Regions from separate parts of the Pseudescherichia sp. genome, predicted to be linked through region 1. Evidence: riboswitches for the same ligand, from Rfam matches in the RefSeq annotation. Region 1 holds a riboswitch; each other region holds the start of a gene.
What was found. Region 1 has a riboswitch for thiamine pyrophosphate ahead of thiM (hydroxyethylthiazole kinase). Riboswitches for the same ligand answer to the same signal wherever they lie in the genome.
Positions count from the first base shown of each region.

Region 2: another riboswitch for thiamine pyrophosphate. It lies ahead of thiC (phosphomethylpyrimidine synthase ThiC); the one in region 1 lies ahead of thiM (hydroxyethylthiazole kinase).
Region 3: another riboswitch for thiamine pyrophosphate. It lies ahead of thiB (thiamine ABC transporter substrate binding subunit); the one in region 1 lies ahead of thiM (hydroxyethylthiazole kinase).

Region 1 covers NZ_DAMBWA010000001.1:309,586-316,678, reverse strand. Annotated here, with positions in the region: gene RTX96_RS01475 (AAA family ATPase) at 29-1,474, shown strand; TPP riboswitch at 2,679-2,776, shown strand; gene thiM (hydroxyethylthiazole kinase) at 2,809-3,597, shown strand; gene thiD (bifunctional hydroxymethylpyrimidine kinase/phosphomethylpyrimidine kinase) at 3,594-4,394, shown strand; gene RTX96_RS01460 (hypothetical protein) at 4,532-4,897, shown strand; gene fbaB (class I fructose-bisphosphate aldolase) at 5,071-6,123, shown strand; gene RTX96_RS01450 (mandelate racemase family protein) at 6,527-7,093, shown strand, end outside.
Region 2 covers NZ_DAMBWA010000023.1:14,648-21,740, forward strand. Annotated here, with positions in the region: gene thiG (thiazole synthase) at 1-408, opposite strand, end outside; gene thiS (sulfur carrier protein ThiS) at 410-610, opposite strand; gene RTX96_RS20300 (HesA/MoeB/ThiF family protein) at 591-1,349, opposite strand; gene thiE (thiamine phosphate synthase) at 1,342-1,977, opposite strand; gene thiC (phosphomethylpyrimidine synthase ThiC) at 1,977-3,764, opposite strand; TPP riboswitch at 3,851-3,960, opposite strand; gene rsd (sigma D regulator) at 4,014-4,517, opposite strand; gene nudC (NAD(+) diphosphatase) at 4,616-5,407, shown strand; gene hemE (uroporphyrinogen decarboxylase) at 5,460-6,524, shown strand; gene nfi (deoxyribonuclease V) at 6,534-7,093, shown strand, end outside.
Region 3 covers NZ_DAMBWA010000010.1:138,467-145,559, reverse strand. Annotated here, with positions in the region: gene thiQ (thiamine ABC transporter ATP-binding protein ThiQ) at 1-559, opposite strand, end outside; gene thiP (thiamine/thiamine pyrophosphate ABC transporter permease ThiP) at 543-2,153, opposite strand; gene thiB (thiamine ABC transporter substrate binding subunit) at 2,129-3,127, opposite strand; TPP riboswitch at 3,163-3,261, opposite strand; gene sgrR (HTH-type transcriptional regulator SgrR) at 3,298-4,953, opposite strand; gene RTX96_RS14700 (sugar efflux transporter) at 5,139-6,317, shown strand; gene RTX96_RS14695 (YdgH/BhsA/McbA-like domain containing protein) at 6,452-6,664, opposite strand; gene leuD (3-isopropylmalate dehydratase small subunit) at 6,866-7,093, opposite strand, start outside.

The sequences.
Region 1 (7,093 bases):
TATACACAGCCAGCATAAAGGATTAGTAATGTTTATTAAAAAACTGAAAATAGAAAATTTTAAAGGGTATCACGGGGAAGTTAATCAGTTGGAATTTAATATCCCTGATGGACAAACGGAAGGCAGTGGGCTTAATATTTTCGTGGGTGAAAACAACGCAGGAAAATCTACTATATTTGAAATCATAGATTTTATTAAGGACGGAACTAAAAAAAATATTGAAGATCTTATATGTAAATCAGTCCCCGATAATATAGCTGAAAAGCTTTCAGCCGAGTTGACGTTTACTGGGAATTTATCAGAAGTAATTGCTGCTCATGTACAAGCCAATAAGGTGGCTGCATTCACCTCGCATGTTTATGAGGATGAAGGAGTAAATTATTTTAGAGTAAAGAGATGTAGCGAGGCTGGGGAGAAGAAAATATTATTTTGGAATGGAAATGAATTTGTTAACCCAAGTGGCATAGATGCCCCATTCAAGAAATTTTATGATAATAACTTCATTTGGGCTGATACAAATCCAAGCAATGAAGTAAAGTTTGGCTCTACAACTATATGTGGTTCGCTTCTAAAAGAGATAGCCTTGGGCCATATTGCAACGGATGAATACAGATCATTTTCTGAACAATACCATCGCGTATTCAATCATCCTGAATCAGAGTTGAGACAGAAAATATCATTAGTCGAAAATCAAGTTAGAGAGGTTTTTTCTTCTCAATTTGGCATGGCAGATATTTCCTTCATTTTTGAAGAATTGCAGGTAGAGAATTTTTTCAAAACTATTTCCATCATGATTGATGATGGGGTAAATGTCCCTATGGGAGAGAAGGGGCATGGTATGCAAAGGGCGCTGGCCCTATCATTACTTCAGGTGTACGCTGAGATAACGTGTAACGCCCATGGTGCGGGAATCAGCAAGCCATTTTATCTTTTCATTGATGAACCTGAAATATGTCTTCATCCGTCAGGCCAGCAAAAGCTTTTAGAAGCTTTGATGATTATCTCCAAAAGTAGACAGGTTTTTGTTACAACGCATTCTCCTTTCCTTCTATCTTCCCCTTTCCTCAAAAATGTTGGTTTATTTGTTTTTAAAAAAGAAAATAACAAAAATATTGTGGAAAGGGCTGATACTTCTCCATGGTTCCCATGGTCTCCATCCTGGGGGGAGATTAATTTTAAGGCATACAATTTAGCAACCGTGGAATTGCATAATGAATTATATGGATACCTGCAGGAGAAAAACTCCTGTCCAAATGAAAGAGCAATGGATCAATGGCTAAGTGCGAACAGGATCGCACTTGATAAAATATGGGTCAAGGAGTTTAAAGGTGTGGCGCAATCACCTTCGGATACTTCGTTGCAAACATTCATCCGTAATCATATACACCACCCAGAGAATGTTACAATGCAATCTCATCGTTATACACAACAAGAATTACTAACTTCAATCCAACAGATGGTTGGACTTCTGTAAAGAAAAAGGCGAGCCATTTGGCTCGCCTTTTCATATTAATTTAATAGCTTACGACTTTTAGACAATAGCATGCTTAAAGCATATTCAAAACCGTGTTGTGACTCCAAACGGCTAAAGGTCACGTTACACAGGCCCAACTCTCTACACAGTGCTTTACGTTTTACGACATCCGCCGCGCCAGATACATAGACAGCCCCAGCCCCAGCCCCAGCCCCAGCCCCAGGTATATTAATTGTGACTTTCATGTGACACCTCAGTTAAAAGTAAAAATGAATATAACCGGAAGGGAAAACCCCCAGCCGATACCCAAAGGGCAAGACCGGGGGCATTCTGCATTACTTCAGCTTAACGTTCAGCGTGTAGTTCGGGCGTAGGTTCAGCGGGATGAAGCTCGCCTCCTGGTAAATGGTCACCATGCCGTAACGGTCGGTTATTACTTTTTGGTATTGTGTTGTTATTAAGTAATTGAGAATAAAGCGATTTCTGAGCAGGCGCACTGTAGGAGCGGAAGATTGCACAAAGTTTGCTCAGAATGCAGGCCAACCGGCAGGGAGTGCCTCCAGATATTTGGCGAAAATACACTCGTCACCCAGGGCCTCAGGTCGAGGGGCCTAGCAGCAATATCCAAACTCCCAGATATTTTCCCACCCAAATGGAAGGGACCCGCTCCTTTTTATATTCGGGTATAGGGTAGGCTGAGTGAGGCTCGCCAGTGTACACCCCTGGATTTTGTTTTCTGTTAAGTTATTGATTTTTGTCTGTTTTACATCAATTATCCGTTACCGAGATTACCCCCGCCCAGACGGATGGCACTCAATGAATAACGATAAGTCAAACCACCCTAAACACTTCCAATACATGGGGCGTATGGTCACTATTTACCCTACATACATCATTATTGACGGTATCAAGATCAGCCGCTCCCGTCTGTCCTTTGCATCCCAATTGGAGTTGGCAAAAGCACTTCGACTGCATGATGAAAAGGTATGCAGAAAATAGATTTAATTTAAATCATCACGACTGAAATAATTTTCTTAAGCCGCCTTATAGGCGATTTTTTTGTGCCTGCCATTAATGTGTGGGACACAACATGAGACACAAACTGGGACACAGAGGATTTTTTAGGGTTGAGTCTTTGGCTTTCCGCTGGCATGATCCAGAACAGGGATTAACGGAACGTTAATCGCAAGCTTTTGATTTTGTCTTATTTGACTCGGGGTGCCCTTCTTCGTTGAAGGCTGAGAAATACCCGTACCACCTGATCTGGATAATGCCAGCGTAGGGAAGTCAGATGCCTGCCGGCGTCCCTTCTTCGCGCCGGGCAGGAGCTAGCTATGCAACCTGACCTGCTGAGCCACGCGTATATCGCGTCTGTTTTACAGCACTTCCGTACCCGTTCCCCGCTTGTTCACTGCATGACTAACGACGTTGTGCAGACCTTTACCGCTAACGTTCTGCTTGCCCTCGGCGCTTCCCCTGCAATGGTGATTGAGCGTGAGGAGGCCGTGCAGTTCAGCGCTATCGCCGACGCGCTGCTGATTAACGTCGGCACGCTCACCGCCGATCGCGCCGATGCCATGCGCGCCGCTATTTACAGTGCTAATCAAGCGGACAAACCCTGGACTCTCGACCCGGTAGCCGTTGGTGCGCTCGAATTTCGGACCCGCTTCTGCCGGGAGATCCTCGCCCTACGTCCGGCGGCGATCCGCGGTAACGCCTCGGAGATTATGGCCCTCGCGGGCGTGAGCACAGGCGGGCGCGGCGTGGATACCACCGATTCGGCCAGCGCGGCGCTTCCTGCGGCGGAGCAGCTGGCTCGGGAAACGGGAGCGGTGGTCGCCGTCACAGGTGAGGTGGACTACGTCACCGACGGCAACCGCACGCTGAAGGTCATCGGCGGGGCGTCGATCATGACCCGGGTAGTGGGCACCGGCTGCGCGCTGTCGGCGGTTGTGGCGACAAGCTGTGCGCTGCCTGGCGAGCGTCTCGTTAACGTTGCGGCGGCCTGCGGCCTGTTCGCCCTTGCAGGCGGCGAGGCGGTGGCAGCGAGTCGTGGCCCAGGCTCCTTTGCCGCAGCGTTTCTCGATGCGCTCTATCATCTGGATGGAGGCGCCCCGGCATGAAACGAATCAATGCATTGACCATCGCCGGAACCGATCCCAGCGGCGGGGCAGGCATCCAGGCGGATCTGAAAACCTTCTCCGCCCTCGGGGCCTATGGCTGCTCGGTCATCACCGCGCTGGTGGCGCAGAACACCCTCGGTGTGCAGTCGGTTTACCGTATTACCCCAGAATTTGTCGCCGCGCAGCTGGATTCGGTGCTGAGCGATGTGCGTATTGATACCACCAAAATTGGCATGCTGGCGGATACCGATATCATCGAGGCGGTGGCCGAGCGGCTGGCGCACTATCGGGTAGAGAATATCGTGCTGGATACGGTGATGCTGGCGAAAAGCGGCGATCCGCTCCTGACGCCCTCGGCGGTCGCGACCCTGCGCACCCGACTGCTGCCGCAGGTTTCACTGATTACGCCTAACCTGCCGGAGGCGGCGGCGCTGCTTGATGCCGACCATGCTCGCAACGAGCAGGATATGCATGAGCAGGGGCGGGCGCTGCTGGCCCTCGGCTGTGAAGCGGTGCTGATGAAGGGGGGCCATCTGACCGACGGCGAAAGCCCAGACTGGCTCTTTACCCGCGAGGGAGCCACGCGCTTTAGTGCTCCACGTATTGCCACCAAAAACACCCACGGCACTGGCTGCACGCTCTCGGCGGCGCTGGCGGCGCTGCGCCCACGCCATACTAACTGGGCCGATACCGTAGCCGAAGCCAAAGGCTGGTTAACCCAGGCGCTGAGCCAGGCGGACTCGCTGGAGGTGGGGCAGGGTATCGGCCCGGTGCACCATTTCCACGCCTGGTGGTAAAAGCAAACACATAAATAACCCTTCCGGCTTACGGAAGGGGATTTAATATTTACTGTAATTAACTATTCTCAGATATTCTCTCAGATATTTGTCGCAGGTTCCTGGAAGCATTAACGCGTGATAATGGAGCTGAAGATATGAAACTGCACGCTTTGCTATTGCCGCTGGTCTCTTGCTTGCTGAGCGCCTGTGCAAGTGAGGGACCGTCCCCCTATACGGGACATATTGGCACCAGGCATTATGAAAACTTTATCTGTTTAACCTCCCCGGAAGATGGAGAGATAGAGGCGTACAACCTCACCTCATCGAAGGATAACTTCAAGTCTACCTATTCCCCGGTAGGTGAGGAGCCGATTCTTGTGCATGCCCCAGGCGTCTGTTTTTTAGCGCGCTTTGATAAGGGCTATATCTACTCATTTAATTATCAAGTAGAAGGTGACTGGTATCATTTTCGCTTTTTTAGCGATCAAAATGGCAGGATAACCATTTTAAAAGCGTCCTGATAATAGCGCGGTGAGTAACTGCCAGCTGAGTAATAAATTTCAGTCGTACATAAGTACCATAATTCCCTTTGTGCTGGAAAAATCCGCCGCCCGGTACCAGGCTTACTCTGCCTGCGAACTCAGGGCAGGACTAACCACGTTCGCCTGCGGGCGAATCTTACGGGAGCCTCATCATGACTGATATTTCACAGCTGCTTGGCAAAGATGCCGACAGCCTGTTGCAGCATCGTTGTATGACCATTCCAGCCGACCAGCTCTACCTGCCAGGACACGACTATGTCGACCGCGTGATGGTCGATAATAACCGTCCCCCGGCCGTCCTCCGCAATATGCAAACGCTCTACAACACCGGCCGTCTGGCAGGAACCGGCTATCTGTCAATTCTGCCGGTTGACCAGGGCGTAGAGCACTCGGCGGGCGCGTCGTTCGCCGCCAACCCGCACTATTTCGATCCAAAAAACATCGTTGAGCTGGCGATTGAAGCGGGCTGTAACTGCGTCGCCTCTACCTATGGTGTACTGGCCTCGGTATCGCGCCGCTATGCGCACCGTATTCCGTTTCTGGTGAAGCTCAACCATAACGAAACCTTGAGCTATCCCAACACCTTTGACCAGACGCTCTACGCCAGCGTAGAGCAGGCGTTCAATATGGGGGCGGTTGCCGTGGGCGCAACCATCTACTTTGGCTCTGAGCAGTCGCGCCGCCAGATCGAGGAGATCTCCAGCGCCTTTGAGCGCGCCCACGAGCTGGGACTGGTGACCGTGCTGTGGGCCTATCTGCGCAACGCCGATTTCAAAAAGGATGGTGTGGACTATCACGTCTCTGCCGACCTCACCGGGCAGGCCAACCACCTGGCGGCCACCATCGGGGCCGATATCGTTAAACAGAAGATGGCGGAGAATAACGGCGGCTATAACGCGGTGAAATATGGCTATACCGACGAGCGTGTCTACAGCAAGCTCACCACCGATAACCCTATCGACCTGGTGCGCTATCAGCTGGCAAACTGCTACATGGGCCGGGCCGGGCTGATTAACTCCGGCGGTGCATCAGGGGGAGAAGCCGACCTGACCGAGGCGGTGCGTACGGCTGTCATTAACAAACGCGCGGGCGGGATGGGGCTGATCCTGGGCCGAAAAGCGTTTAAGAAAACGATGGCCGACGGTGTGAAGCTGATTAACGCCGTGCAGGATGTCTACCTGGATAATAAAGTGACCATTGCCTAATTAGTTACAACATACTCTGGATGGGTGTGTAGGCTCGGTAAGATACTGCAACGCCGGGCGGCACTGCGTTTGCCCGGCCTACAGTGAGCGCGGTGCAGTTCGTAGGCCCGGTAAGCGCAGCGCCACCGGGCGTTACTGTGCAAAAGCTATACTGCCGGGCGGCGCTAACGCTGGCCCGGCCCACAGAACAAAACACCTTTTCATTTTAGGGTTAACGCCCTCCCGATCTGCATCACATTTCCCCTCTCTTTTGTGAAAAGTGTCACTCAGCCCTGTGCTATTGCCCAAAAATCACCCGTTGCTTAGCGGAAATTGTCTGAGGCATCGGCTAAAAAATCTGCATACATTTACATCTGAAACAGCTTTTCAAAATGAAGCAGGCACCCTGACACAAGGATCCGTAATGAAAATTGAATCTGTAAACGTCACCGTTTTTCAGTATCCCACCCGTCGTGTTTCCGATAGCGCTGGCCACTCCCATCCGGGCCCGGAGAGCATGGCAAAGATGGCGATGCTGACCATCACCGCTGATGATGGCAGCCAGGGATTCTCTTTTGCGCCGTCGGAAGTGGTGCGGCCCTTTGTCGTGAACACCTTCTTTCGTAAGGTGATGGTGGGCCAGGATCCGTTCAACCGCGAGCGCATCTGGCAGGATCTGGTCCACTGGCAGCGCGGCAGCGCCCATCAGCTCACCGAGCGGGCGCTCTCCTTTGTTGAACAGGCCCTATGGGATCTGATTGGCCGCAAGCTCAACATCCCGGTCTATAAGCTGCTCGGCGGCTTCCGTGACAAGGTTCCGGCCTACGGCAGTACCATGTGCGGGGACGATCTGCCGGGCGGGCTCTCCACCCCGGATGAGTACGCTGCTTTTGCCGAAACCCTGGTCGCCCGTGGCTATAAGGCGATCAAGCTCCACACCTGGATGCCGCCGGTGTCGTTTGCACCTAACCCGAAAATGGACGTGAAAGCC
Region 2 (7,093 bases), on a different contig from region 1:
CAGCACCGGATCGGCACTGCAGTAGGGCAGCACCACGAAGCCCTCTTTGACCAGCATCTCTGCTGCTTTCAGGGTCTCAACCGGATCGGGCAGCAGCCAGCGTGCATCGGGGTGGATCTCCAGCTTCAGCCAGTGGGTGCCCAGCGCCTCGCGCGCTAGCCGGGCGGCAAATACCGCCTCTTCGGCTGTTTTCGCGCCGGAGGTGTTCGGCAGCAGCGTAACGCCTGCCTCCAGCAGCGGGGCGAGGATCGCATCGTTACGCTGGCGCAGGTCGACGCGCTTCATCGCCAGGGTGACCAGCTGGCTACCCGAGGCGCGGATCGCATCGGTCATCAGCTGCGATGAGGCAAACTTGCCCGTTCCGGTAAACAGGTGTGATTCAAACGTTTTATCTGCAATACGTAACATGTCAGCCTCCGGCGATAACCTGAAAGAGCAGGATCCGATCGCCATCCCGCAGTTGATGATGATCCCAGCGATCGCGGGGTATAACCTGCTGGTTGAGCGCCAGCGCCGTTCCCGGCTTGAGCTGGTTAAGCTGCTCCAGCAGTCCGTGCAGGGTTAGCGACTCTGCACACTGCATGGGCTCGTCATTGAAGAGGATGCGCATCTCGCCCTCCACAAACCGGGCAGCCTGCCGCCCGCTGGAGCCCAAGCGTGCGCCAGTGGTGCTTGCGCCCGTCGAACAGCCGCAGCTCGCCTTCCGCCACCTGCATGCCGCTGAGCAGCTTTAACGCCTCCAGCGCCTGCAGCGTGCCCATCATCCCCACCACCGGTCCAATAACGCCCGCCGTGCGGCAGTTGCGCTGCGGCTCTTCGTCGTCGGACCATAGACAGCGATAGCAGCCGTGCGCCCACGGGGGAGTGAGCACCATCAGCTGGCCACCGAACCCTACGGCGCTGGCGGTGATCAGCGGCGTATTCAGCGCCACGCAGGCGGCGTTAATCGCCTGGCGCGTCGCCATGTTATCGGTGCAGTCGAGCACCGCGTCGGCCTGGGCCACCTGCTGGCGGAGCGCCTCGCCCTCCAGACGCGTCTTCAGGGTAATCAGCTCAACGTGTGGATTGAGCTGCTGTAAACGCTGGCGGGCCGCGTCGGTTTTGGGCTGATTGATATCGTTGCTGGTAAACATAATCTGCCGCTGCAGGTTGCTCAGATGCACCGCGTCATCGTCGGCAAGCACCAGCGTCCCGACGCCAGCCGCCGCCAGATAGAGCGCGGCGGGGGAGCCTAAGCCGCCAAGGCCGATAATCAGCACCCGGCTGGCGAGCAGCCTTCGCTGACCGTCGATGGCGATATCCTCCAGCAGGATCTGCCGGCTGTAGCGCATAAAGTCGCTGTCATTCATCGCCCACCCCCGCCAGATCGATAAGCTGCCGGGTGGCGCTGCGCCAGTCCGCTGCCTGGGTGATGGCGCTTACCACGGCAATGCTGCCAACGCCGGTTGCCAGCACCTGCGGCGCCCGCGCGAGGCTGATGCCGCCGATGGCGACCGTTGGGTAATTCTGCAGCCGGGCAACGTGGCGGGCCAGCTGCGCCAGGCCCTGCGGCGCGGAGGGCATCTGCTTGGTCTGGGTCGGGAAGACATGCCCGAGGGCGATGTAGGAGGGGCGGGCGGCCAGCGCAACGTCAATTTCCATATCATCATGGGTGGAGACACCCAGGCGCAGACCCGCAGTGCGGATCGCGCTAAGGTCCGTTGTCTCCAGATCCTCCTGCCCCAGATGCACGCCGTAAGCGTCATGTTTAATGGCTAGCCGCCAGTAGTCGTTAATAAACAGCCGGGCAGCGTAGCGCTTGCCCAGCGCAATGGCCGCCGCGACGTCGGCTTCAACTTCATGGTCCTGCTTATCTTTGATCCGCAGCTGGAGGGTACGCACGCCCGCCTCCAGCAGGCGCTCAATCCACATCACGCTGTCGACAACCGGATAGAGGCCCAGGCGGAAGGGCACCGGTGGGAAGTCGGGCTGATACATCAGGCCTCCTCCTTCTTGAGATAGATTTCGCCGCCGCGGGCGCGGAAGTCGTTCGACATATCGTTCATGCCGACCTCAATCGCCTGGGCTGCGGCATAGTCACGCACCTCCTGGCTGATCTTCATTGAGCAGAACTTAGGTCCGCACATAGAGCAGAAGTGGGCCACCTTGCCCGACTCCTGGGGCAGGGTCTCATCGTGGTAGGCGCGGGCGGTGAAGGGGTCGAGGGCGAGGTTAAACTGATCCTCCCAGCGGAACTCAAAACGCGCTTTTGACATGGCGTTATCGCGGATCTGCGCCCCAGGGTGGCCTTTAGCAAGGTCGGCGGCGTGGGCGGCAATCTTGTAGGTAATCAGTCCCTGCTTCACATCTTCCTTGTTCGGCAGGCCAAGATGTTCTTTAGGCGTCACATAGCAGAGCATGGCGCAGCCAAACCAACCGATCATCGCCGCGCCAATGCCGGAGGTGAAGTGGTCATAGCCCGGCGCGATGTCGGTGGTCAACGGCCCGAGGGTATAGAATGGCGCTTCATGGCAGTGCTCCAGCTCTTCGGTCATGTTGCGACGGATCATCTGCATCGGCACGTGGCCCGGACCTTCAATCATCACCTGCACATCGTACTCCCAGGCGATTTTGGTCAGCTCGCCCAGGGTATGCAGCTCGGCAAACTGCGCCTCATCGTTGGCATCCTGAATCGAGCCGGGGCGCAGGCCGTCACCCAGCGACAGGGAGACGTCGTAGGCGGCGCAGATTTCGCAAATCTCGCGGAAGTGCTGATAGAGGAAGTTCTCCTGATGGTGAGAGAGGCACCACTTGGCCATGATCGAGCCGCCGCGGGATACGATGCCGGTGAGGCGGTTCGCGGTCATCGGCACGTAGCGCAGCAGCACCCCAGCGTGGATGGTGAAGTAGTCCACCCCCTGTTCGGCCTGCTCCAGCAGGGTCTCGCGGAAGGTTTCCCAGGAGAGATTCTCGGCGATGCCGTTGACCTTCTCCAGCGCCTGGTAGATAGGGACGGTGCCAATCGGGACCGGGCTGTTGCGCAGGATCCACTCCCGCGTCTCATGGATATTGCGGCCGGTGGAGAGGTCCATCACCGTGTCTGCACCCCAGCGGGTGGCCCACACCAGCTTCTCTACCTCCTCTTCAATGGAAGAGGTCACCGCCGAGTTGCCGATGTTAGCGTTGACCTTCACCAGGAAGTTGCGACCGATAATCATCGGCTCAGATTCGGGGTGGTTGATGTTGGCAGGAATAATGGCGCGCCCGGCGGCGATCTCATCACGAACAAATTCCGGCGTGATATTCTCCGGCAGGCGTGCACCAAAGCCTTCCCCCGGATGCTGACGACGCAGCACCTCGCCACGAATGCGCTCCCGGCCCATGTTTTCACGCAGGGCGATAAACTCCATCTCCGGCGTCACGATCCCCTGTCGGGCGTAGTGCAGCTGGGTGACCCACTTCCCGGTACGGCCAGCGATCCACGCGGATCGGATCTTCGCGATCCCTTTCTCTACGTCGATCGCAACCTCTGGATCGCCGTAGGGGCCAGAGGTGTCGTACACCGGGATCGCCTCGTTCTCTTCAAACTGGGGCTCTGCTTTGCTGCCGCCGATAAGCGTCGGGCTAAGCTGGATCTCACGCATCGGCACGCGGATGTCGTCCCGGGAGCCCTGAATATAGATACGCGTTGAGTTAGGGAAGGTGGTGCCCTCCAGCGTGTTGATAAAGCGCTGGGCGGCGGCGCGCTGTTCGCGGCGGGTAGGTTTGGTTGTAGACTCAGACATAGCTCATTCCATAAAAAGTTAAGGACGTGGCTTGTCAGAACGACGGATGAAGCAAGAGATGCGTGCAGCCCGGAGAGGCACACGCCAGCAGATTGACTCTTGTTCCCTTCGCAGGTTCTAACCTGATCAGGTTCCGCGGATCCCGAATTAACGGTCTCAGCCGGTGCTTGCGCACTCGGCACTCCGACAAGAAAAACCCCCGTGTTGCAGGGGGCAGGTAAATTAAACTACGCGTTAATGCTTAAGAACTCAAGCAGGGCGAGCGATGTTGCTGTCGTCGTTAGCGCTCTCTGCCAGGTTGAAATCGAACGCCAGTACGATCAGCTGATCCTCCAGCGTAAAGCGTGCGGCCAGCGCTTCGCCAATGCCGGAAAGCGCTTCCTGGAACTCCAGGCAGTTATCGTCGTCGATGGCGTTCTCAAGATTTGAGTCGTAGTAGCTCATGATCTGCTGAGTATTGGCTTCCAGCTGCGGATAAATTTGCGTGGCGGCTAAAAGTGGGCTGGTCCCTTCCATTTCGCTGATAATTTGTTCATAAATACTGAAGTGTCCAGCGGAAAGGTAATCGACCAGATTGTGGCAAAAGTCGTCCAGGGCCTTCTCATCCAGCTCTGTAAAGGACTCCTTGCCCGGCTTAATGCCCACCAGGTTGTAATACGATACCAGCAAATGCTTGCGCACCTGTAGCCAGTGATCGACTAGTTTATTACTTCCGCCTACGCGCGCCGTCAGGCTTTCCAGGTGGTTTAGCATGATTAACTCCGTGGTTTAAGATAAAAAAAGTGTTCACCCAAAATATGTAAAAATGATGTAACCAACATGCCAGTGTCGCTAAGGTAGTGCAACAGATTATGGAACGTGTCATCGAATTAACCGATCAGGGCTGGTGGATCGTCAGCCATGAACAAAAATTATGGTTGCCCGCTGGAGAATTACCACACGGCGAGGCAGTAAATTTTGATCTTGTGGGCCAGCGCGGGTTAATTATCGGCGAGTGGCAAGGGGAATCGGTGTGGCTGGTTCGTCAGCCCCGGCGCCAGGATATGGGCTCGGTACGTCAGCTGATGGACCAGGACGTCGGTCTATTCCAGCTTGCCGGACGCGGCGTACAGCTGGCGGAGTTCTATCGTTCGCATAAGTTCTGCGGCTATTGCGGCCACACCATGCATCCGAGCAAAACCGAATGGGCGATGCTCTGCGGCGGCTGTCGCGAGCGCTACTACCCGCAGATTGCCCCCTGCATCATCGTCGCGATCCGCCGTGACGACCACATTTTATTGGCCCAGCACACCCGCCATCGCAACGGCATCTATACCGTGCTTGCGGGTTTTGTCGAGGTAGGTGAGACTCTTGAGCAGACCGTTGCCCGCGAGGTGATGGAGGAGAGCGCCATCCGAGTGAAAAACCTGCGCTACGTTACCTCCCAACCGTGGCCGTTCCCGCAATCCCTGATGACCGCTTTTATGGCCGAGTATGACAGCGGCGATATCACCATCGACCCTAACGAACTGCTGGACGCGGGCTGGTATCGCTATGACCAGCTGCCACTGCTGCCACCGCCGGGCACGGTAGCGCGTCGGCTCATTGAGGATACGGTAGCACTATGCCGTGCAGAGTATGAGGGGCGGGCAGAGTATGAGTGAAGCAGAGGGCGGCGTGTTACAATAACGGTCTGACGCATTGAGGAACTGCAAAATGACCGAACTGAAAAACGATCGTTACCTGCGCGCGCTGCTGCGCCAGCCCGTAGATATCACGCCGGTATGGATGATGAGACAGGCCGGGCGCTATCTGCCGGAGTACAAAGCCACGCGCGCCCAGGCGGGCGATTTTATGTCGCTGTGCAAAAACGCCGAGCTGGCCTGCGAGGTCACCCTGCAGCCGCTGCGTCGCTATCCCCTTGATGCCGCCATTCTGTTCTCAGATATCCTGACTATCCCTGATGCGATGGGGCTGGGACTCTACTTTGAAGCCGGGGAGGGCCCGCGCTTTAGCCTGCCGATTACCGGTAAAGCCGACGTTGAGCGGCTGCCGATCCCCGATCCAGAGCAGGAGCTGGGCTACGTGATGAATGCCGTGCGCACCATCCGCCGTGAGCTGAAGGGTGACGTGCCGCTGATTGGCTTCTCCGGTAGCCCGTGGACGCTGGCGACCTACATGGTCGAGGGCGGCAGCAGCAAGGCCTTCACCGTGATCAAGAAGATGATGTATGCCGAGCCGCAAACCCTGCACATGCTGCTGGAGAAGCTGGCGAAAAGCGTCACGCTCTATCTCAACGCGCAGATTAAAGCCGGTGCGCAGTCGGTGATGATTTTCGACACCTGGGGCGGGGTGCTGACCGGGCGCGACTACCAGCAGTTCTCGCTCTACTACATGCATAAGATTGTTGACGGCCTGCTGCGGGAGAATGAGGGCCGCCGCGTGCCGGTCACCCTGTTTACCAAAGGTGGTGGACAGTGGCTGGAAGCAATGGCGGAGACCGGCTGTGACGCGCTGGGCCTCGACTGGACCATCGATATTGCCGATGCGCGTCGTCGCGTAGGGCATAAGGTCGCCCTGCAAGGCAATATGGACCCATCGATGCTCTATGCACCCCCGGCCCGCATCGAAGAGGAAGTCGCGACTATACTTTCTGGTTTCGGCCAGGGCGAAGGCCACGTCTTTAACCTCGGCCACGGTATTCATCAGGATGTGCCGCCTGAACATGCGGGCGCATTTGTAGACGCGGTGCATCGTCTTTCGGAGCAATATCACCGCTAAGGAGCATATATGGATCTCGCGTCGCTACGCGCTCAGCAAATCGAACTTGCCTCATCGGTGATCCGCGAGGATCGCTTTATCAACGATCCCCCGGCATTTATCGGCGGCGCGGACGTCGGCTTTGAGCAGGGTGGCGAAGTGACCCGAGCGGCGATGGTACTGCTGAAGTACCCGTCGCTGGAGCTGGTGGAGTACCAGGTGGCGCGGATTGCCACCACCATGCCCTATATCCCCGGCTTTCTCTCCTTCCGTGAATATCCCGCGCTGATGGCGGCGTGGGATATGCTGTCGCAAAAACCCGATCTGCTGTTCGTTGACGGACACGGTATCTCGCATCCGCGCCGTCTCGGCGTCGCCAGCCACTTTGGCCTGCTGGTGGACGTGCCGACTATCGGCGTGGCGAAGAAACGCCTGTGCGGCAAGTTTGAGCCGCTCTCGCCTGAGCCAGGCGCGCTCGCGCCGCTGATGGACAAAGGCGAGCAGCTTGCCTGGGTGTGGCGCAGCAAGGCGCGCTGCAATCCGCTGTTTGTCGCCACCGGCCATCGGGTAAGCGTGGACAGCGCACTGGC
Region 3 (7,093 bases), on a different contig from region 1:
AGACCATCAGCAGGGTGATGTTCTGCCGCTGGCAAACGCTCTGCACCAGGGCCAGCATCTCCTGACGCAGGGCCGGATCGAGCGCCGAAAACGGTTCATCCAGCAGCAGGATAGGCTGGGCCCGCACCAGACAGCGCGCCAGCGCCACCCGCTGTCGCTGCCCGCCGGAGAGCTGATCCGGCAGCCGGTCAAGCAGCGTCTCCAGCCCCATCTGGGCGGCAATCTCCGCCAGCTTCTCCTGCTGCTCAGCATTGAGCTTCAGGCCGGGGTGCAGGCCGAGGCCGATGTTCTGCCGCACCGTCAGGTGGGTGAACAGGTTATTCTCCTGAAACAGCATTGATACCGGACGGCGCGACGGCGGCGTAGCGGTATGCTCCTGCTTGCCAATCATAATCGTGCCGCTTACCGGCTGGATAAAACCGGCGATCAGATTCAGCAGGGTACTTTTCCCCGCGCCGCTGGGTCCCAGCACCGCAATCTGCTCGCCCGCCTCGACGGCGAGCGTAAAGCGCATCGGCAGATGCTGATAAAGCCAGGTGACATCAGTGAGTTTTAGCATGGCGGCCCGGAAGTTTTTCAATAACGGTAAAGAGAACAAAGCAGAGCGCCAGCAGGATCAGCGCCGTCACCGCCCCGTCCTGGCTGCGGTAGGAGCCAATCTGCTGGTAAAGATAGAAGGGGAGCGTGCGAAAATCGTCGTTACCAAACAGCGCTACAACTCCGAAGTCGCCGATGGAGAGCACGCAGGCAAAGGCCAGCGCCTGGGCCAGCGGCCGCCGCAGCGCGCGCAACTCCACGACCCGCAGGCGTGAAAAGCCATGCATGCCCAACGACTCGCACAGCAGGCTGTAGCGGGCGGTAATGTCCCGCATCGGGTTATCGAGCACCTTCTGGGCGTAGGGGATAGCCATCAGGGCATTGGTAAAGATTACGATCCCATCCGCCGAGGTGGGTAGGCCGATGGAGTTGTTAAGGAGTAAAAAGAAGCCGGTTGCCAGCACGATGCCGGGCATGGCAAGGATCAGCATCCCGCTCAGCTCCAGCGCCTGCCCCCGGCGCAGCTGTCCGCGCGCCCGCAGCTCGCGGCTGCTCCAGAGCAGCATCATGGTGAGGATCACGCAGAGCAGCCCGGCCAGCAGGGCAATGCGCAGGGAGGTCCACGCCGCCTGCCACAGCACCGGCTGAGCCAGCACCGCAGGCAGGTTACGGTTCACCCCCTCGACGATGACTGCCAGCAGGGGCGGCAGAAGCAGGAGCAGCGCCAGGCCAATCAGCAGGCCGTCCCCCAGCCGGGCGCGCCAGCAATCTTGCGGATCGCGCCAGCCCTGGATCTGGCTGCTGCCCACCGGAATGGCCTTGCTCAGGCGCTGGCTCAGCAGCACCAGCGCCAGGCAGCAGATCATCTGCAATAGCCCCAGCAGCGCGGCGCGGCCGGGATCGTAGTCGAAGTTCAGGGCCTGATAGATCGCCAGCTCAATAGTCGTCGCCTTAGGGCCGCCGCCCAGCGACAGCACGGTGGCGAAGCTGGCGAAGCAGAGCATAAAGATCAGCGCCGCCACTGGGGGGATCTGCCGCCGTAGCCACGGCCACTCAACGAAGCGGAAGAGGGCGAAACCGCGCATCCCCAGCTGGGCGGCAAGCTGACGCTGCTCGCCGGGGATCTGCTCGAGGGCCTGGAGCAGTAGACGGGTTGCCATCGGCAGGTTAAAAAAGATGTGCGCCAGCAGAATGCCGCTCAGCCCGTAGGGCGAAAACCCCCACGGCAGGCCGAGGGAGTCGCACAGCGACGCCAGCCAGCCCTGGCGGCCATAGACGGTAAGAATGCCAAAGACCGCCACCAGCACCGGCAGGATCAGGGTCATCGCGCAGAGACGGAGCAGCATCAGCCTGCCGGGAAAGCGACGACGGTAGAGGGCGCGGGCCAGGAAAATAGCCGGCGTCACCGAGAGCAGGGCAGAGAGAAACGCCTGGCCAAAGGAGAAGGCCACCACGTGGCGCAGGTAGCTATCGTGCCACAGCGCCGAGACGTCGGTGGTCGGCGCATTGAGCCAGAGGGCAAGAAACGCCGCCAGCGCGACCGCCACCAGCAGGGTAGCAGCGGCAGCGCCGGGCAGCAGCCAGCCGGGAATTAGCGGCTGGTCGCGCGAAGCCACGTGTTAATCCACTCAGCGCGTTGGGAGAAGACCTGCTGCGGGGTGAACTCCAGGGTGGTCTTCGGCTTCGTCAGCGAGTCAAAGCCCGCGGGCAGCGTCACGTTGCTCACCGGGTACATCCAGTTGCCGGTCGGGATGGCGTTCTGGAACGCCGGGCTGACCATAAACTTAAGGAACTTCTCTGCCAGCTCAGGCTGCTTGCTGGCCGCGGTGCGGGCGGCCACCTCGACCTGCAGGTAGTGACCTTCGCTGAAGTCCGCCGCCGCGTAGTTATCCTTTTTCTCTTCGATCAGGTGATAGGCCGGAGAGGTGGTGTAGCTCAGGACCAGATCGCTCTCGCCCTTCAGGAACAGGCCGTAGGCTTCGCTCCAGCCTTTGGTAACGGTGACGGTTTTTGCCGCCAGCTTCTGCCACGCCTCAGGCGCTTTATCGCCGTAGACTTTTTGCATCCACAGCAGCAGGCCCAGCCCTGGGGTGCTGGTGCGCGGATCCTGATAGATCACCCGCCACTTCTGGTCGCTCTCCACCAGCTCCTTGAGACTCTTCGGCGGATCCTTCAGCTTGTTTTTGTCATAGACAAAGGCGAAGTAGCCGTAGTCGAAGGGGACAAAGGTGTCGTTTTTCCAGCCGCCGGGAACGTTAACGGCGTCGGCCGCGACGCCGCTTTTGGCAAACAGCCCGGTCTTGCTCGCTGCTTCCAGCAGATTATTGTCGAGGCCCAGCACCACGTCGGCCTTGCTGTTTTTGCCCTCCATGCGCAGACGGTTGAGCAGCGAGACGCCATCCTCCAGCGCCACCATCTTCAGCTCGCAGTTGCAGTCGGCCTCAAAGGCTTTTTTCACCGCGGGACCGGGCCCCCAGTCGGCGGCGAAGGAGTCGTAGGTGTAGACGGTGAGAACGGGTTTATCAGCTGTCGGGGCGGCAAAAACGGGGGCGGCTACAAGCAGCAGCAGCGGCAGACATTTTTTTAACACTTTGCACCTCAATAGAAAGAGAGTGGCAAAGGATTTTGAGCAGCAGCCTCAAATCCCTTCGCCGGCGTTATCCGGATCAGGTTCGACGGGTATTTTCTCAGCACACGCATTGCGCAGCACCCCGTTGAGCACGGCCTCATTGTAGTGATTATGTCAGCATTCTGAAAGCGCTAAGGATCTGGGGGGGCAAACCATGCCGATTTAAAATCAAACCAGCCGAGGGTATTCATCCGCAGGCCACGCATGCTGCGCTGCCCCTGGATCATCAGCCAGTGATGGATCAGCGGCACAATCGCCTTGCCCGCCAGCAGCTGCTGACACCAGGCGGCTAAGTTCATCTCGCCCGCCCGCCACTGCGTGGCATCCGCCTGCCAGTCGCGGGGAATGCACTTCTGCAGTAGCGGCACCTCATAGAGATGAGTAAAGAGAGAGAAGTCCAGCGGCAGGGTAAAGTTGGCGCTGTTGAGCCAGATATCGCTCACCGCGTCGCCGCTGTGCCACTCGTCATAGTCGACCTCCTGAATGTGCAGGGTCACCTGATGCGCTGCCAGCAGGGCGCTCATGGTCTGGGCCAGTACCCGGTGCTCAATATGATCCCGATAGTAGGTCAACGTCAGGGACTCCAGTCCGGCAGGCTTTTCACTGCCGCCCGGACGGGTATGGTGCCAGCGCGGCAGCAGGCCGTACGCCGGGAACCAGTAGCGCTGGTGGTGCTCCTCGGCGTGAAACAGCAGGCTCGCCGGAGAGAGGATCTGGCTCACCCACTCCCGCACCTGCTGGCTGGCGCCGCGACGAGTGCGGGCATCAAACAGCAGGTAGTAGCACCCCTCCTCGAGGCGGCTCTCTACCGCTCTCTCCTCGCCGCCTGGCCCTTCCAGCGTCAGGCCTGCGCTCAGATCGTCATTAACGTCGGGCAGCACCCAGACGTTTACCTCATCGATGAGCGCCCGGAAGCCAAAGTAGTCATCAAAGGCGTGGATCTTGAGCTGGTTGCTGTTGTTAAGCGTTACCGCATACGGCCCGGTGCCCACCGGCAGGCTGGCAAAGTTATCCATTGTGGGCCACTCCCGAGGAAGGATCATCGACTGCACGTGGCCCAGCAGCCAGGGTAGCCAGCTGTCGGGCTGGGAGAGGTGAACATCCAGCGTCCACGGGGTAGGGGAGACGATCTCGGTGATATGCGAGTAGAGCGGCAGGGCGTTAACCCGCTGCAGGGAGGTGATGACATCGCTCATCTCCAGCTCGCGGCCGTGATGAAAATGAATGCCAGGGCGCAGATAAAACCGCCAGTGCAGCGGCGAGAGCCGTTTCCAGTGGTGGGCAATATCCGGCTCCAGTTCCCCGTTTTCCTCATTTATCCGCGTTAGCGCGCTGAAGATCTGGCGGGCAATATGGGTTTCCGAGCGGCGCAGCGCCGTGCCGGGCAGCAGGTTTTTCAGTGGCCGGTAGTAGAGCACGCGCAGGATATGCCGGCCCTGGCGAAAGCTTCTGCCGAGGTGCGAGACCAGCATCTGCCGTACGGCACTTTTATCGCCCACCAGCTGTACCAGCTGATCGATACGATCCTGATCGAGTAGATCCTCCGCCCGCTGCTGCTGGAGCGCCAGCCCGGTATAGAGAAAGGTAAGGCGCGAGCGCTTGCCGCGGCCCGCTTCCGCCTCCCACGTCAGCCAGCCGCGCTGCTGCATGGCGTTAAGCAGGGTACGCATATGGCGGCGGGAACAGCTTAGCTGCTCCGCCAGCTCGCTGAGCGTCGTCTCGCGAGATGCGCCGTTGCAGCACTGCCAGAGGCGGATAAACTGTTGTTGCAGACGACCAGAGGACATAAAAGGGGAACTCCCGGCGAAAACCCAGCAATTTATTTTTCCCTATATTAAGCCAATACTCCTTGCTGATGAAAGCGGTGCTCAACTGCTTTCACCATGTGTGACTGAGTATTGGTGCTAATCGCCACGCCAGCAGCTATGATTCTGCTGGCTTTTTTCTTTTCTCACACGCTAAAAGGATGCTTATGCTCTGGCTGATGACAATGGGAAGGCGGCTGAACGGGGTCTACGCCGCGTTTATGATCGTCGCATTTATGATGGGCATTGCCGGAGCGCTACAGGCGCCGACGCTCAGCCTCTTCCTCAGCCGCGAGGTGGGCGCCGAGCCGTTCTGGGTGGGGCTGTTCTACACCGTCAACGCTATTGCCGGGATCCTTGTCAGCCTCTGGCTGGCGAAACGATCCGACAGTCAGGGCGATCGCCGTAAGCTGATCATGTTCTGCTGTGTGATGGCGGTGGGCAACGCGCTGCTGTTCGCCTTTAACCGCCACTACCTGACACTCATCACCTGTGGCGTGCTGCTGGCTTCACTGGCGAATACTGCCATGCCGCAGCTCTTTGCCCTTGCTCGCGAGTATGCCGACAGCTCGGCCCGCGAGGTGGTGATGTTCAGCTCCGTGATGCGCGCCCAGCTTTCCCTGGCGTGGGTGATCGGTCCGCCGCTGGCCTTTATGCTGGCGTTAAACTACGGCTTTACCACCATGTTCACTATCGCCGCCGGGATCTTCATTATCAGCTTAGCGCTAATTGCGCTGATCCTGCCGTCGGTCGCCAGGGTGGAGCAGCCTGCTGACGTGGCGGTGACGCAGATCGGCGGCTGGCGCGACGGCAACGTGCGCAAGCTGTTTATCGCCTCCACGCTGATGTGGACCTGCAACACCATGTACATCATCGATATGCCGCTGTGGATCAGCGGCGATCTCGGCCTGCCGGACAGACTGGCCGGGATCCTGATGGGAACCGCCGCCGGGCTGGAGATCCCGGCGATGATCCTTGCTGGCTACTACGTCAAACGCATCGGCAAGCGGCGGATGATGACCCTGGCGGTCGCGGCAGGGGTGCTGTTCTACATCGGTCTGCTCTTCTTTCATAGCGAGCATGCGCTACTGCTCTTACAGCTTTTTAACGCAGTGTTTATCGGGATTGTGGCCGGGATCGGTATGCTCTGGTTTCAGGATCTGATGCCGGGACGGGCGGGATCGGCCACCACGCTGTTTACCAACAGTATCTCTACTGGCGTCATTCTGGCGGGGGTGATCCAGGGCGCGCTGGCGCAAAGCTATGGCCACGGGGCGGTCTACTGGGTTATTGCGGGGATTTCACTGCTGACGCTGGGGCTGACAATGCGGGTAAGGGATGTGTAGTTGACAATAAAACGCCCGGTGGCGCTACCGCTTACCGGGCCTACAAACGGCTTTGAACCTGTAGGCCCGGCAAGCCTGCGCCACCGGGCATAGCCATGCATAAACGCCGAACGGCGCTGTGCTTACTAAACGACTTATTTGTACAGCTCAGCCGTCATATGCACGGTGTTGTTGACGTTAGCTTCGGTGATTTTATAGGAAGAAGCTCCGGCCTGCTCTGCCTGAGCGGCAATTTTCGCTTCGGCATCATCAATAGTGGTGCCGCTGGCGGTGACGCTCTGAGCGAAAGCACCAAATGAGAGCGTAGAGAGAGCAACGGCAGCAACAAGCGTTTTAATCGATTTCATGGGGTATTCCTTAAGCTTGATTTTGTCTGGGGTCGTTAATTAGTTAACGATCGATAGGTAAATGATAGGCGCGATTGGCTATGTGCGTCAACACTATTTTATAACGAGCGTTAATTAATTTATAAAAGCCAAGGAATTCAATGCATAAAAAAACGGCAAGGATCGCTCCTCGCCGTTTATGGTGTTAAAAATCGGTATCGGCTAGCTCATAAAAGCGGGCTGCCGCTGTTCGTACGCGGAGATAGCCTCTTCGTGTTGCAGCGTCAGGCCGATGCTATCCAGGCCGTTTAACATGCAGTGGCGGCGGAACGCGTCGATATTGAAGCTATAAGATTTCTCTCCGGCAATCACTTTCTGCGCCTCCAGGTCCACCACAAACGTGATGCCCGGATGGCTCTGCACCAGGTTAAACAGCTCATCCACCTCGTC